3 regions of the Exiguobacterium sp. s127 genome follow, and region 1 is predicted to be linked to each of the others. Evidence: riboswitches for the same ligand, from Rfam matches in the RefSeq annotation. Region 1 holds a riboswitch; each other region holds the start of a gene.

The links. Region 1 has a riboswitch for S-adenosylmethionine ahead of KNP98_RS12020 (alpha/beta hydrolase). Riboswitches for the same ligand answer to the same signal wherever they lie in the genome.
Region 2: linked by a shared signal. The riboswitch ahead of KNP98_RS06765 (Na+/H+ antiporter NhaC family protein) and the one ahead of KNP98_RS12020 (alpha/beta hydrolase) in region 1 are both predicted to bind S-adenosylmethionine.
Region 3: linked by a shared signal. The riboswitch ahead of metK (methionine adenosyltransferase) and the one ahead of KNP98_RS12020 (alpha/beta hydrolase) in region 1 are both predicted to bind S-adenosylmethionine.

The regions. Positions count from the first base shown of each region.
Region 1 is NZ_JACSMO010000009.1:63,436-68,958, forward strand. Features, by position in the region: gene KNP98_RS12015 (thymidine kinase) at 142-759, shown strand; gene KNP98_RS12020 (alpha/beta hydrolase) at 943-1,701, opposite strand; SAM riboswitch class I at 1,762-1,864, opposite strand; SAM riboswitch class I at 2,080-2,184, shown strand; FMN riboswitch at 2,337-2,481, shown strand; gene ribD (bifunctional diaminohydroxyphosphoribosylaminopyrimidine deaminase/5-amino-6-(5-phosphoribosylamino)uracil reductase RibD) at 2,640-3,698, shown strand; gene ribE (riboflavin synthase) at 3,683-4,309, shown strand; gene ribB (3,4-dihydroxy-2-butanone-4-phosphate synthase) at 4,309-5,493, shown strand; gene ribH (6,7-dimethyl-8-ribityllumazine synthase) at 5,495-5,523, shown strand, end outside.
Region 2 is NZ_JACSMO010000004.1:14,542-20,064, reverse strand. Features, by position in the region: gene KNP98_RS06785 (alanine/glycine:cation symporter family protein) at 1-950, shown strand, start outside; gene KNP98_RS06780 (hypothetical protein) at 1,119-1,580, shown strand; gene KNP98_RS06775 (aldo/keto reductase) at 1,638-2,450, opposite strand; gene KNP98_RS06770 (hypothetical protein) at 2,609-2,809, shown strand; gene KNP98_RS06765 (Na+/H+ antiporter NhaC family protein) at 2,852-4,159, opposite strand; SAM riboswitch class I at 4,240-4,343, opposite strand; gene KNP98_RS06760 (metal ABC transporter solute-binding protein, Zn/Mn family) at 4,423-5,391, opposite strand.
Region 3 is NZ_JACSMO010000001.1:351,105-356,627, forward strand. Features, by position in the region: gene KNP98_RS01715 (EAL and HDOD domain-containing protein) at 152-1,408, shown strand; gene pckA (phosphoenolpyruvate carboxykinase (ATP)) at 1,476-3,044, opposite strand; SAM riboswitch class I at 3,277-3,403, shown strand; gene metK (methionine adenosyltransferase) at 3,532-4,740, shown strand; gene KNP98_RS01730 (GNAT family N-acetyltransferase) at 4,882-5,370, shown strand; gene KNP98_RS01735 (alpha/beta fold hydrolase) at 5,448-5,523, shown strand, end outside.

The DNA.
Region 1 (5,523 bases):
GGACTGGTTAAAACGACAAGGTGGGGAATCATGGGAATGAACGGATGGATTTTTGATTTCGAGAAGTCAACTCTTTTCCTTATATTCGATTCGGGCTATACTCGTTAAAGTGACTAATTTTAGAGGACGGTGTCTGCAATGATGCATGTAATAAATCAGTATGGTTGGATTGAAGTGATTTGCGGAAGTATGTTCTCTGGTAAGTCGGAAGAATTGATTCGACGCGTTCGCCGGGCTCAGTACGGGAAGTTGCCGGTCCAAGTATTTAAACCGGCAATCGACGACCGTTATCATGAAGAACATGTCGTCTCGCACGTCGGCAACTCTGTCATCGCGGTACCGATGGCGACGAGCCGTGACGTGTACGCGGCAGTCGCACAAGAGACACAAGTGGTCGCGATTGACGAAGTTCAGTTCTTTGATGATGAAATCGTCGATGTCATCGAGGCCCTCGCGCAGGACGGAAAACGTGTCATCTGTGCCGGACTCGATCAAGACTTCCGGGCGGAACCATTCGGTAAGATGCCGGAACTTCTCGCACGGGCAGAGTTCGTCACGAAACTGCAGGCGATCTGCCTGTCGTGCGGTGACCCGGCATCGCGGACGCAACGTTTAATCGACGGTCGACCTGCCAACTACAATGATCCAATCATTTTAGTCGGCGCGTCAGAGTCGTATGAGCCGCGTTGCCGCCACTGCCATGAAGTGCCGGGGAAATCGCAAGCCCTGCAACAATGGAAGAAACAGCAACAGAACTGATGAAGTAAACGAAGGACTGATTCATCAGTCAGGACCGCATCAATCAAATGGCCGATACTCCCATCGTTTCAAGGGAGCATCGGCCATTTTTTTTGCGCATTCATATTGTTCTGGACGGCTTAGTCGATGCTTGAAACACGCATCGAAACAGTCTTCATCCCTTGCTTTTGCGCAGGAAAGACATCAACCGGTGTGGGTCAAACGACTATATTGGTGTACAAAGTGTGTTGCCTCGCGGACAATCGTTTCTTGATCATAATCGAGGGTCGCGACATGATAGGAGTCAAGCAGGCAATAGCTCCGTTTGTCCGTCGAACCGATGACTTGATAAAGGTAATCCGAACTTTCAGGCGGGACGACATGGTCTTCGGCAGAATATAAAATAAGTGTTGGAATCTCGATGGCTGGTAAGAGTGGACGTGTCTGGTCAATCAAGGTCAAAAGTTCCGATGCGCAGACGACAGGGACCTGGTCATAGATGATTTCAAACGCTTCACGTTTAATGTCTGGGGTACTTTCTTTTAAGTAGCGTGGACAGTCTTCAAAAGATAATGCTTCATAGGCAGGAATCGCTAACGCTGCATTGATCGTAATCAATCCGTCAGCAGGTAATCCTTCCGCGACGAGTGCAAGGGCAAGTGTCGCACCCATCGATTGTCCGGCGATGAAAATGGACGAACAATGATTGGTTAAGACGTCGAACCCTTGGCGGAGGCTTTGTTTCCAATCTTCAGCAGTCGACGCTTCGAAATCACGGATGCTCGTCCCGTGTCCGTCGAGACGCGGGGCATACACGGTAAACCCTTGAGCGGCAAACTGCTCTCCGACAGTACGGACGCTTTGAGGGGTTGCGTTAAAACCGTGAGACAGTAAAATACCGATTGGACCTCGTTCAATCAAAAAAGCTTCTGCGCCAAACAGGACGAGTGATGATGAATTCATAAAGGGTTCCTCCTTCTATTAAAAAACTCGTAGTGCTTTAGGCGCACTACGAGATTCTCGTAAGTATCATCCAAAGCATCGGCTTTGCTGGTCGGAGCACCTTGCATGTTGCAGGTTGCCGTGGGTTCGTAGAGCCAGATCTCTCGCCCACTCTTGATATATCGTATAGGAATTGTCGGAATAATCATTGTGAAGAGGATAGCATTGATTGAAATACGTTGTCAAGAAGTCAAAAAGAAGTCGAAATTGATAAACTGGGTAATTTGGTTTAATTTTGAAAATATGGTTGACTTGAGAAAGGAATCCCCGTAGTGTAAGCATTAGATTCACGACATAAGAACGACTTGAAACATCACACATATGAACTTCATACCGTAGCACTTATCGAGAGAGGTGGAGGGACTGGCCCTACGAAACCTCGGCAACAGACTTCTTACGTCGTACTGTGCCAATTCCGTCAGACGTTTGTCTGAAAGATGAGCGGAGCGGATTCTGCCTTAGTGCAGATGGAAGGATCCTTTTCTTTTAAGAGAAGGGTCCTTTTTTTGATGTTTTCCTAAAAAAAGAGAATGAAATACAATTCATTTTGTATTTTAGAATGACCTGTGCTAGTCTTGAGCTGTATAACTCAATAACCAGTTCTTCGGGGTAGGGTGAAAATCCCAACCGGCGGTGATGCGATTGATAAATCGATGAGCCCGCGACCTGCAGTGTACGCACTGTGGCTGACTTGGTGAGACTCCAGGGCCGACGGTAAAGTCCGGATGGGAGAAGGACGAAACAATGCGCTTGCTGCCATTTTCTGAAAAAATGTTTTCAGGGAAAGGTCTGTTTCTGTATGTGTAAAAACAGAAACGCGAGACGCTTATTTCGTCAATCCTTCAATCACGACGCCCCTTTTACAGGAGGCGTCTTTTTTATTGAAAGGAGCGGAAAAAATGGAAACATTAATGGAAACATTCATGAGTTATGCGATGCAACTAGCACACATGTTAAACGGTCAAACGAGCCCGAATCCGAGTGTCGGCTGCGTCATCGTCAAACAGGGGCGGATTGTTGGTTTTGGGGCCCACCGTTATGCGGGAGGACCCCATGCCGAAGTCGAAGCGCTCCTCATGGCAGGTGAAGCAGCACGCGGAGCCGATCTCTACGTGACACTCGAACCGTGCAATCATCACGGCAAAACACCGCCGTGTACGGAAGCAATCCTCGAAGCAGGAATCAATCGTGTTTTTATCGCGACAGAGGACCGCCACGCGCTCGTCGCAGGAAGCGGTATCACACGTCTCCGTCAGGCGGGGATTGACGTCGAAGTCGGTCTACTAAAAGACGAGGCAGTGGCACTGTATGAACCATTTTGGACGGCGATTGAACGAAAACGTCCGCATGTCACAGTGAAAGTCGCCCAAACGATGAACGGGACGATTGCGACGGGTGAACAACGCTTTATCACTTCGGAAGCGGCACGTGCTGACGGACGGCAGTTACGCGGGATACACGACGCGATTCTCGTCGGAAGCGACACGGTGATCATCGATGACCCGGCACTGACGTTGCGCAGTTCGACCGGCATCGAACCGGTCCGTGTCATTGTCGATCGCCGCGGGCGCCTGACTGAAACATTCCAAGTCTTAAACGATGGCTTGAATCCGACGTACTGGCTGACGGAACAGCCACGAACAAGCGAACGGGCGAACGTGACGGTTTTCGTCGGGACGTATGCGACACCGGACCAAATCCTCGAACTTTTATATGAACAAGGTATTCGCAGTCTGTTGATTGAAGGTGGTCCCACGATTCAATCCGCATTTTTAGAAGCGGATCTCGTGGATACGATCGAACTCTATCAGGCACCGTCCCTCTTCTGTGGGACCAAGTCTCTGACGACGGAACAGGACATCGAAGACCGTTTTGATTTAGTGAAAATGAACCAAATCGGACAGGACGTCCATCTCCAGTATGTACGAAAGGAGAGGATGACATGTTTACCGGATTGATTGAAGAACTCGGCACAATAAAACGGAAAGTCCCCCGTCCGAACGGGCTGGCGCTCGAAATTGAAGCGACAGCAGTGCTTGACGGAACAAAGATTGGCGACAGCATTGCCGTTGATGGGATTTGTTTGACGGTGACGGCGATGACGAAGAGCGGATTCACGGCCGATGCCGTCCATGAGACGATCCGAGCGACGTCGCTTCAGACGTTACGGGTCGGGACAGCCGTTCAGCTCGAACGCGCGATGCCGGCGAATGGACGGTTCGGTGGTCACTTCGTCAGCGGGCATATCGACGGAACGGCTCGGTTTCTCAGCCGGCGACCGGACGGTGAAGCGATGGAATACCGTTTTGAGGCAGGCGACTGGAGCAAGTACTGTATTCCGAAAGGATCGATTGCAATCAATGGGACGAGCCTGACGCTGCAACATGTCGGAAACGATGCGGTGACGATTTCATTGATTCCCCATTCACGCCAAGTCACGACGTTCGATCGCTTGCAGACGGGTGCCCTCGTCAATATCGAATGTGACTTGATGGCGAAACATCTCTATCACTTTACGCAGAAGGATGCGAAGACGGACTGGTCGGCATTTTTAGGAGGCGAAGCATGATGAACGGATTTGATTCGATTGAAGAAGCAGTGGATGACTTAAAACGCGGACGACCGATTATCGTCTGTGACGATGAAAACCGTGAGAACGAAGGGGATCTCGTGTTACTTGCGGAACATGCGACACCCGAGATGATTAACTTCATGATCACTTACGGCAAAGGACTCGTCTGTGTCCCGGTCAGTCCGGATATCGCAACACGACTCGAGCTCCGGCCGATGACAGATGTCAACACGGATCCGCACGGAACGGCTTTTACGATCAGTATTGATCATGAAGATGCGAAAACCGGCATCAGTGCAGCGGAACGGGCAATGACGATTCAGCGGATGTTGACGGATGGTCCAAAGCAGTTCAAGCGTCCCGGACACATCTTTCCGTTGATCGCAAACGAAGGCGGCGTCCGCGTCCGGCGTGGTCATACGGAAGCAGGGATTGATTTGGCACGGCTCGCGGGAAGCGCCGAAGCGGCCGTCATCTGTGAAATCATTTTAGACGACGGGACGATGGCACGGGTTGATGATTTAGTGACGTATAAAGCAGAACATGATTTAAAAATGATTACGATCGATGCTCTCATCCGCTATCTCGAGCGCTCTGTCCGCCGTGAAGCGGAAGTCTTGTTACCGACGACGCACGGGGCGTTTCGGATGCTTGGTTATACGACACCTGACGCCAAGGAACATGTCACGGTGCTATCAGGTGAAGCAGAAGACGGGATGCTCGTCCGCGTTCATTCCGAATGTCTGACGGGTGACGTCTTCGGATCAAAACGGTGTGACTGCGGTCCGCAACTCGACGCGGCGCTCGACCGGATTGAACAGGAAGGCGGCGCTGTCCTCTACTTGCGGCAAGAAGGGCGGGGGATTGGTCTGATGGCGAAGCTGAAAGCCTATGAGCTCCAAGAACAAGGACTTGATACGGTCGAGGCGAACCATGCGCTCGGATTTGCAGCCGACTTACGCGACTACGCCGTCGCAGCAGCGATGCTTCAGGACCTCGGTGTCACGAAAATCCGTTTGATGACGAATAACCCGGATAAACAGCAAGCGCTCGAAACGTACGGCATCACTGTGCTTGAGCGGGTTCCGCATGAAGTACCGGCAAGTTTAGAAAACCACCAGTATCTCAAAACCAAACAGACGAAGCTCGGGCATCTGCTCGATCTCGAAGGAGGAAAATAAGATGGTATACGAAGGATTTTTAACGGGCGA
Region 2 (5,523 bases), on a different contig from region 1:
CGAATACGATTTCATTGTCACTTCAAAGTCAGTATGGCATCGATAAGATGTGGATCACGATTGCACTCGTTTTATTAACATCACTCGTGATTTTCGGTGGAGTACGTAGTATTGCAACGGTCTCTGCATTCCTTGTTCCGATCATGGCGGGCGGATACATTTTAATCGCCCTCTTCATTATGATTACGAATCTTGAATTGTTGCCGAACGTCTTCGGCTTGATTTTCCAAGAGGGACTTTTAGAGTTCAAGACGCTTGCTGGCGGAGCAATTGGTGCTGCAGTTCTTAACGGAATTCGTCGTGGTCTGTTCTCGAATGAAGCCGGTATGGGTTCTGCTCCGAATGCTGCTGCGACGGCTGAAGTGTCACACCCCGTCAAGCAAGGTTTGATTCAATCATTCGGTGTATTTGTTGATACGTTACTCATTTGTTCGTCAACAGCGATGATCATCCTCGTTAGTGATGTCGCGACGAAAGACGCGAACGGAAAAGCAGTTGCCGGGATCGAACTCGCGCAAAACGCACTCTCGACTCAGGTCGGAGTGTTTGCGACGACGTTCATGGCACTTGCGATCTTCTTGTTCGCATTTAGTTCAATCATCGGAAACTATTATTACGGTGAATCGAACATCAGCTTCATTAATGACAATAAAACACTGATGATGGCTTACCGTGTCATCGTACTCGGGATGATTGTCTTCGGTTCAGTCGTACAGACGGCAGGTCTTGTCTGGGCGCTTGCTGATATTTTCATGGGCTTGATGGCAGTCGTCAACTTGTATGCGATTTTCCGCTTATCTAAAATCGCGAAACTCGCACTTGATGATTACCTCGAACAACGAAAATCCGGAAAAGATCCGCGCTTTTATGCGAATTCGATTCCGAACTTACCAGGTAAAGAATCTCTTGAGGCGTGGGAAACGGACGAATCAAAAGAAAAAGCGATTTAATCAAAAAGAACCGGCATTTTGCTGGTTCTTTTTGCATGTAGACAACGTGCTATCAGAAGGTGAGAGCGTTTTTTTTCGTTGCTTTTTAGTACGCAGATTCTAAAAAAATTACTAAAGCATCGAAAAAATGGGAATAGCTATTAAAGAAACGAAGAAAGGAGAGGGAGGATGGAAAACGTACATTACGTTCGTGTCGCGGATGCCGTTTGGGATTCGTTTGGTGACGACCCGCATATCATCATGGACTGGATTCTTTTTATCCATGAGACGCAGCCGGATTATGAACAGCTATTTGCTCTGGAAGACACGGCAGCCCTCTATCACTTGATGAATCAAATCGATATCTATATCGATCAAGAGACCCATTACAACTTAGGTCGAGCGATTGTCGGTGAAGAGTTGATTGTCAACGAAACACAAGCAGCAATTGTCGGGATTCTCCCTCTTCCGTTAATCATCATCTCAGCAGAAGTCATGCGAAATTTTGATCGTCGGTCACTTGAGACGATTTATGATGAAGCGGGGCAACATGGAGAATTCGACGACGTGTGGGAACAGTTTGCTGATTTACGCGCATACTTCAGCAAGGCTGAAACGACAGAAGAGACGATTCTTATTTATTACGCTTAAAAAAAGACTGCTACGGGATAGGTCCCGTCAGCAGTCTTTCGTGTATCGGTCAGTGGATTAAAAGTCAATTTCGTCAGGGTCCGGTCCGAGGCGGACTTCTGTCGCGAGACGATCGATTTGTTCGAGGTCGTCTGCATCGAGTTGGAAATCAAACACATCGAAGTTTTCAGCAATCCGTTCTGGTGTGACTGATTTCGGAAGCGCAACGATTCCGTTATCGAGGTGCCAACGTAGAACGACTTGTGATGGGCTCTTACCATGTTTTTCAGCAATCTCTTTGAAATCATTGATTTCAAGGAACTTACCTTGCATGAGTGGGCTCCATGCTTCGACTTGAATGCTGTGATCTTGCAAGTACTCATGCAATTCATGCTGTGGAAGTTGTGGATGAAGCTCGACTTGGTTGATCATCGGCGTCATGAGTCCTTCTTCAGCAAGTGTATCGAGATGATGTTCTTTAAAGTTCGATACACCAATCGCCTTGATTTTACCTGCTTCGTAAAGCTCGACCATGGCTTTCCATGCTTCGACATAACCTTCGACCGGCCAGTGAATGAGATAAAGATCGAGATAATCGGTTTCTAGTCGCTCAAGTGACTCAGCGAAAGCCTCTTTCGTCCGTCCGGCACGAATGTCATCGTTCCAAACTTTAGACGTCAAGAAGAGTTCTTCACGTTTCACGCCGCTTTCTTTGATTCCTTTTGCGACACCACGTTCGTTTTTGTAGACGGCAGCCGTATCGATATGACGGTAACCGACGCGAAGTGCTTCTGCGACGGCAGCCGGTGCTTCCGTCTCTTCATCGACTTGCCAGACACCGAACCCGATCTGTGGAATCGTGATACCATTTGAAAGTTTTGCGTATTGCATGTATATACTCCTCCTTCAATGAAACTAGAATATGGATTTGCCTGTTCAGTTTAGCATGAACTTAGCGGAACATCTGTTTTGATGCTCATAAGCAGGGAATATAGAATGGGAAAGAGAAGAAAGTCTACTGATGCATAAACGAAGAGAGGTGTAATATCATGGTGAAATCGATTAAAAAAGTACCAAAAGGAGTTTGGACAAGCATTGCAGCACTATTAGGTGCTCAAGCCACGTTCCTCTTCCTTGGTGCCCGCAAGACAGGACGCAATCCGTGGGTATGGGGGGGAGCAGGACTCGTTCAATTTCCGCTTCCGGCGATTGCCTATTTCATTTTGAATCGTCAAGAAAAACAGAAATAAAGTGAACCCCCGTCGCAGACGAAGCGACGGGGGTTGTTTGTTTTACGACATGTTGTTTTTCTGTGCGGCATCACTCTTCCGGCGTGGGAAGCCGAAGAAGATTGCCAGTGATCCACAAACGAACAGTAAAAATGGATAGAACAAATAAGGAATCAGTTCGGGTGACGCCGTTTTCGTCAATTCAGCGGCAATCAAAAGTTGCGCTCCGTACGGGATGATTCCTTGAACACCACAGGAAAAGAGGTCGAGGATACTGGCTGACTTCTTCCGGTCGATGTCATACGTATCCGCGATTTCAGCAGCGAGCGGACCGGCGACAAGAATCGAAATCGTATTATTTGCTGTTGCGAGATTCGTTGCACTGACGAGGGCAGCCATACTGAACTCAGCTCCCCGGCGTTTCGAAATCTTTCGTGTCAGCGTTTCTTTGAGATAAGCAATTCCACCGTTATAGGTGATCAGGCTGACGAGTCCACCCATCAGCAACGTCAAGATTGAGATTTCTGCCATCCCCATCAATCCGTCAGACATCGCGAGGACAAATCCACTTACTCCGAAACTACCGTCGATCATTCCGATGATGCCTGTCAATAACGTCCCGCCGAGTAAGACGAGAATGACGTTGACACCAAAGAGTGCGAGCGCGATGACGGAAAGATACGGAATCAGCTTATAAAATTCAAATGCTTTCGCTTCGACGACATCTCCGGAACCTGACACGAAAGCGAGTAAGATGACAGTGATGACGGCAGCAGGCAAGACGATTAAAAAGTTCGTTCTGAATTTATCACGCATGTTCGTTTTTTGTGTCCGGACAGCGGCGATTGTCGTATCTGAGATAAACGATAAGTTATCACCGAACATTGCTCCACCGACGACGGCAGCAGCGGCGAGTGCGACATTGACACCCGTCGCGTCATGAATCCCGAGTGCGATCGGTGCAAGGGCAGCGATTGTGCCGGTCGAAGTTCCCATCGCCATCGAGATGAAAGCGGCAATGATGAACAATCCACTCATTAAAAGAGACTGGGGTAGGAAACTGAGTGCAGCGTTGACGGTCGCATCAATGGCTCCGATTGCATTCGCTGTTCCAGAAAATGTGCCAGCGAGTAAAAAGATGAAGACCATGATCATGATGTCCGGATTTCCGGCACCGCGGGCAATCCGCTCGACGGTCTGGTTGATGTCTCCCTTAGATGTCGCAGCAGCAAAAATCAAGGCGATTAAAGCTGCAATCAAGATGGGGAATTTGTAAAAGTCGTTATAGAAGATTCCTGCACCGATGAATAATACAAGGAAAACGAACAAGGGGAACAACGCCCATTTGTTCGGCGTAACCGTTTCGTTCATGTGAATCACTCCATTTCTTCAGCATACAAAAAAAGACCCCTTCGCAAGAAAGAAGGAGGTCTTTACTGAAAAAGACGCTCTTCTTATCTCTCAAGCCATAGCTTGCTGGATTTGGCACAGTACGAATCAATCGTCCGCTGCCGAAACATCATTGGGCCAGTCCCTCCGTTTCTCGCGATAAAAAGAAGTCATTTAGTTGTTTAGTCGTTGTTTAAAACACGTTTATTACCCTAACGTATCTTTTAATGCTTGTCAACTGTACCTTACTGCAGTGCTTGTTTGAGCGTCGTCACGTTTTCGTTCATCAAATCAAAGTACGATTGATCTTGTTGATCTTTTGCGACGGACTCGAGGTTATGAATCGTAATCGATTCGGCACCGATTTCTTTTTGGATGACACGGGCGACCTTTGGCGACACCGTCTCTTCGAAGGCGATATAGTTTAAGTCATGCATCTCTGCTTCCTTGACGATGGCAGCCAGCTGTTTTTGGGACGGTTCGTCAGACGGTGAAATACCGGCAATCGGCAGTTGCGTGAAACCGTAACGTTCCGCCAAGTACCCGTATGCGGCATGCGTGACGAGAAGCTCCTTTTTCGAACCGGAGTCAACAGCTTTTTGTAAATTTTGGTCGAGTTCATCTGCTTGTTTGTTAAAGAGTGCGAGGTTTTTATCAAACGTTTCCTTCCGGTCAGGTGCTTCCTTTGCTAACGCGGTCGTAATCGAGTCAGCCATTTTCTTGGCGTTGTTCGGGTCGAGCCAAACATGCGGATCGTATTGTCCATGATCGTGCGACTCTTCTTCAGCCTCGTGATCATCATGGTCATCGTGTGCGTCTTCTTCGTGCGTATGAAGCGAAGCGGAAGCTTCGAGTAAGTCGATATTTTTACTTGTCTCGACAAAACGAATGGAATTACCGGCTAAACTTTCCTTAATCTTTTCAGAGTACGGCTCAAGGGTTGTGCCGGTAAGTAAAAATAGATCGCCTTTCGCAATCGTCGTCAGTTGCTTCGGAGTCGGCTCATACGAATGCGGGTCGGCGCCAGGGGGAACGATTAATTCGACCTGGACGTCCTTTCCGCCGATTTCTTTGGCGATGGCTGCCGTGGCGAACGTCGACGTATAAATTTGCAATTTACCGTCTTCGTCTGAATTTGAAGTCGATGAGCCGCATGCGGCGAGCAGACTGGCAGTTACTGTCGCGATGGTTAACGCTGGAATGATTTTTTTCATATATGAACCCTCCAAGATAATTAAAACGTAATTGTTCCGATTTGGACTTTCTAACTATATCCGACGGAAATTAAAGCGTCAAGTCGGAATGTTGTGAAGTTCTAGTTCAAAATAAATCGGGTAAGAGAAGAG
Region 3 (5,523 bases), on a different contig from region 1:
GTAGTCACCTCGAACAGCCGGGGTGACTTTTTTTAGGAAATCAGTAACATTGATATGTTTTAAAAAAGCATTTTTTAAACAAAAAACAATATTTGGTATACTAGAAAATATGAAGTGAACAATAGGGTGGAAGACAAAAGGGGAGAACGGGATGGAAATCTTGCTGGCACGACAACCAATCGTGAATCGATCCGGTGCCATCGATGCATTTGAATTATTATATCGTTCAGTGGAAGCGCCTGCTATTTTTGATGGTGAATTAGCGACGATGGACGTGTTGACGAATACGCTCGTCCATTTAGGTGTCGATCGAGTGGCAGAAGGAAAACGTTTATTCATCAATTTCACCGGTGATTTATTACAAGGTGAGCTGATTGATCACTTAGATCCGGAACGATTTGTCATCGAGGTGCTTGAGACCGTCGTCATCGATTCACATATGCTGTCGGTTTTGAAAAAATGGAAAGAGGCTGGATTTCAATTGGCCTTGGATGATTTCGTGACGGATTTATTACGAAATCATGGTCCAGAGTTGTTTGATTTAATTGATTTAATAAAAATTGATATCGAAGCAATCAACCCACGTGAACAAAGTGCGATTTTACATATCGTTAAACGAAACTATCCGCATATCCGTTTGTTGGCAGAGCGTGTCGAAACGCATGAAGATCATCTTCGTAGTTTGAGCATGGGGTACGACTGGTTCCAAGGCTATTTTTATGCAAAACCGATGTTGATGAAAGGGAAGGCTGTTCCGCCACAATTGCCTGTATTGTTAAAGATGTTGAAGTGGCTCGAATCAGATGAGTATTATGACCAAGTCGTCGATGAAATCGAAGGAAATCCATACATTAGTGTGCAAGTCCTCCAGCTCATCAATTCTCCCGGGATTGGTCTTCGAAATACCGTCGAATCCGTTCGTCAAGCGATTTCACTACTCGGGTTTTCACAACTTAAAAGTTGGATTTCGTTAATCGTTTTACGAGAGATGCGACTTGCGAGTCCGTACAAGTGGTCAGACGAGTTGTTGCGTTCTTCACTGCATTGTGCCAAGTTATGCGAGTTATTTGCACTTGAAACAAAGACGTTACGTCCGGAAAGTGCCTACATGATTGGCTTACTCTCGCATATCGATGCATTACTGTCAGTCGATATTGATGAAATCATTGATCAATTACCAATCGAGTCGACGTTGAAAATCGTGTTACAAGGAAAAGATCATCCGTTTCGTGATTGTTTATTGCTCGCGATTAGTGCCGACCGTGGTGAATTTGAACAGTTTGAAAAACTAACCCATCGTTTTGGTATTTCAAAACAGCGTGCCTATGCACTATTAAAAGAGAGTCAAGATTGGTTGACTAAAAAAGAACTTCATCTGCAACCGGATGAAGAAGATTCAATCGTCTGATGGATGTTAAAAGGCACCAGCTCACTGAACATACAGTGTCTGGTGCCTTTTAACTATCTTAGTTTAATTAAACACGTGGCCCTGCTGATTTGATTTCAGTAGTTGCACTGTCGAACCGTGTGAAATTTTGTTTGAATTTAGTCGCCAAAGCCCGTGCTTGTTGTTCATACGCATCAGCATCCGACCAAACTTTGACAGGGTTGAGTAAGTCGCTTGGGACACCAGGGACTTCGAGCGGCATGTGTAGCCCGAAAATCGGATGCTCTTCCGTCGGGATATCAGCGAGTGTGCCGTTGACAGCTGCATTGACCATCGTCCGTGTATATGCAAGCTTCATCCGACTTCCCGTCCCATATGCGCCACCCGTCCAGCCTGTATTGACGAGGTAAACCGTGACACCGTGCCGGTCGATGAGCTCACCGAGCATCGTTGCATATTTTTCAGGAATGAGCGGTAAGAAGGGTGAACCGAAGCATGTCGAGAATGTCGCTTCCGGTTCTGTTACGCCACGCTCTGTCCCGGCTAACTTCGATGTATACCCGGATAAGAAGTGATACATCGCTTGCTCCTTCGTCAACTTACTGATTGGCGGCAGGACGCCGTAAGCATCAGCTGTTAAAAAGACAATCGTTTTCGGATGTCCGGCGCGTGATGGTACTGCAATATTATCAATCGCTGTAATCGGATAAGCGGCCCGTGTGTTTTCCGTTTTTGACGTATCATCATAGTCAGGAATTCGTGCATCATCGAGGACGACGTTTTCGAGAACAGTGCCAAAACGAATCGCATCAAAGATTTGTGGTTCTTTTTCGCGCGATAGGTTGACCGTTTTTGCGTAACAGCCACCTTCGATATTGAAGACGCCGTCGTTGGACCACCCGTGCTCATCGTCACCAATCAATTGACGACTGTCGTCAGCAGACAGTGTGGTCTTACCAGTACCGGATAATCCGAAGAATAAAGCGACGTCACCCTCATGACCGACGTTAGCCGAGCAATGCATCGATAAGACGTCTCGTTGAGGTAAAAGGTAGTTCATGACAGAGAAAATCGATTTTTTGATTTCGCCCGCATATTCTGTTCCACCGATTAAGACAATCCGATGTTCGAATGACATGGCGATGAACGTTTCGGAATTCGTTCCATCGACTTTCGGATCTGCTTTGAAGTGAGGCGCATAAATAACCGTGAAAGGCTCAAAAGCAGCTTCTGTCGGATATTCACGCAAAAATAGTTGTTTTGCAAACAAATTATGCCAAGCATATTGTGTCACGATCCGAACCGGAAGGGTAAAATGAGTGTCTGCACCAGCAGCAGCTTCTGTGTAGTAGAGCTGATCTGCTTCATTCATGTAGCGAAGAACTTTTTGTAAAAGTTGCTCGAAGTTGTCTGCTTCCATCGGTTGATTGACATGGCCCCAATCGATATGTGACTCGCATGACTGATCGCGAACAATGAACTTGTCTTTAGGTGAACGACCTGTAAATTTCCCCGTTTCTACAGACAGAGCGCCATTTTCAGCAAGAACCCCTTCTTCGTTACGAATTGCATGTTCGACTAGCTCAGCAACAGATAGTTGTTTGAACACATGCTCCTTCTTGAGTAGCTCTTCGATATTCAGGACCGTCATCGGCATCCTGACCCCACCTTTCCCCTACGTTGGTTTAGCTCTGGCATTTAGTATGACACATTTATTATATATGACATACTAAAGGATGAGCAATCCTTTTTTAGCGCTGATTTCTATTTATTTGGAAACGCTTTCAGCATTAACAGTTTAACATCTCTTCGGGAAAGTTTCGACTAGAAATTAAAACGTAGCTTGACAGAGTGGTCACAACTTTATATCATGTAATTCGTAACGGATACTCTTATTCTGAGCAGGTGGAGGGAACAAGGCCCGAAGAAACCCGGCAACCGTCCTACATTAAGAATTCTATTAATGAAGGAAAAGGTGCTCTCCTGAAGCGAAGTAAACACTTCGAACGATAAGAGGGTAAAGGAAGAACGCACAACCTTTCCCTGACCATTTTTTGGACATGGAGAGGTTTTTTTCATTTTACCGTCCCACTCAACTAGGGGAAATGAGTACACCGTCAAATTCTTTTTTGGGAGGGTCAAACATGACAAACCTTAATCGCCGACTATTTACGTCGGAGTCAGTTACTGAAGGTCACCCGGATAAAATCTGTGACCAAATCTCGGATTCTATCTTAGATGCAATCCTCGCAGCCGATCCGAATGCTCGTGTCGCTGCTGAAACATCTGTCACGACAGGACTTGTCCTCGTCGCAGGTGAAATCACGACATCGACTTATGTCGATATCCCGAAAGTCGTTCGCGAAACAATTCGTGAGATTGGCTATACACGCGCTAAATATGGTTTCGATGCAGACACTTGTGCTGTATTGACTTCAATCGATGAGCAATCAGCAGATATCGCTCTCGGTGTTGACCAAGCGCTTGAAGCACGCGAAGGTAACATGTCAGATGAAGAAATCGATGCAATCGGTGCAGGGGACCAAGGTCTCATGTTCGGTTATGCAACGAAAGAAACGCCTGAATTGATGCCACTTCCGATCTCACTTTCACACAAACTTGCTCGTCGTCTCGCAGAAGTCCGTAAAACTGGACAACTTGACTACCTCCGTCCGGATGGTAAGACGCAAGTAACTGTAGAATACAATGAGAACAACGAACCGGTTCGTGTCGATACAATCGTCATCTCAACACAACATGCAGAAGAAGTGACGCTTGAGCAAATCCAAGCAGACCTGAAAGAGCATGTCATCGCACCTGTGATTCCATCAGAATACATCGATGCGGAAACAAAGTTCTTCATTAACCCGACAGGTCGCTTCGTCATCGGTGGACCACAAGGTGATGCAGGATTAACTGGACGTAAAATCATCGTTGATACGTATGGTGGCTATGCACGTCATGGCGGCGGCGCATTCTCTGGTAAAGATCCAACAAAAGTTGACCGTTCTGCAGCATATGCAGCACGTTACGTCGCGAAAAACCTCGTAGCTTCTGGTCTTGCAGATAAAGCAGAAGTTCAACTTGCGTATGCGATTGGTGTCGCGCACCCAGTATCGATTGCAGTTGATACGTTTGGAACAGGTAAACTTCCAGAAGCACAACTCGTCGAACTCGTTGCCGAAAATTTCGATCTTCGCCCAGCAGGGATCATCAAGATGCTTGATCTTCGCCGTCCGATTTATCGTCAGACAGCAGCTTATGGTCATTTCGGTCGTACAGATATCGAATTACCATGGGAGCAAACAGATAAAGCAGCAATTCTTGAAGAACAAGCGAAACGATTCGCTTAATTTTCAGTTCAGAAGCAGACTCGCATGAGTTTGTTTCTGAACTTTTTTTGTTTGTCTCGAACTTTGCAGGGAAACGAATGATTTTTCTAGAAAAGGGTAAAAGAACATGTACCGGTAAACGGAAAAAAGGGGGAGTCCGATATGGAGATACGCGAAGCAATTCCTACTGATGCGGCACGCATTCATGATATTGCCATTACCTCTTGGATGGATACGTATGAAGAGATTTACTCGGAAAGCTCGAAAGCCCATTTCGTACAAGAGGCGTATCCGCAAGAAGAAGTCGTTCGAGCAATTCGGACGGCGGAGGAAGCGCGGGGAGAATATTTCAATGTCGCCATTATCGAGGAAGAAATCGTCGGTTTCATCCATGCAATCGATGTGGACGGCACGTGGGAAATCGTTCGCTTGTACGTACTACCGAAATATCAACAAAATGGGATTGGGCGAAAGTTGATTCGTGAACTTGAACACCAAGGTGCTTCCCCAATTGAAGTCTACGTTGAATCAAGAAATTATAAAGCGCGCCAGTTTCTAGTCTCTTTCGGTTTTAAAGAAGAAAGTGAAACGACTGAAGAAATTTTCGGTCAAGTGGAACCTGTGACACGCTTAAAGCGTATATATGAATGAAAATCCAACTTAAGATGGTTTTGACATCAAGATGTAAACGTTATAATACAGAGATACTTGTATGAAGAGGTGAGTTTGTGGAAGATCAAGCAACAGGAATTATCGTACTTGTCTATCCCCTTCAACTGCGAGCGACGCCGAGCGATGCGTTAA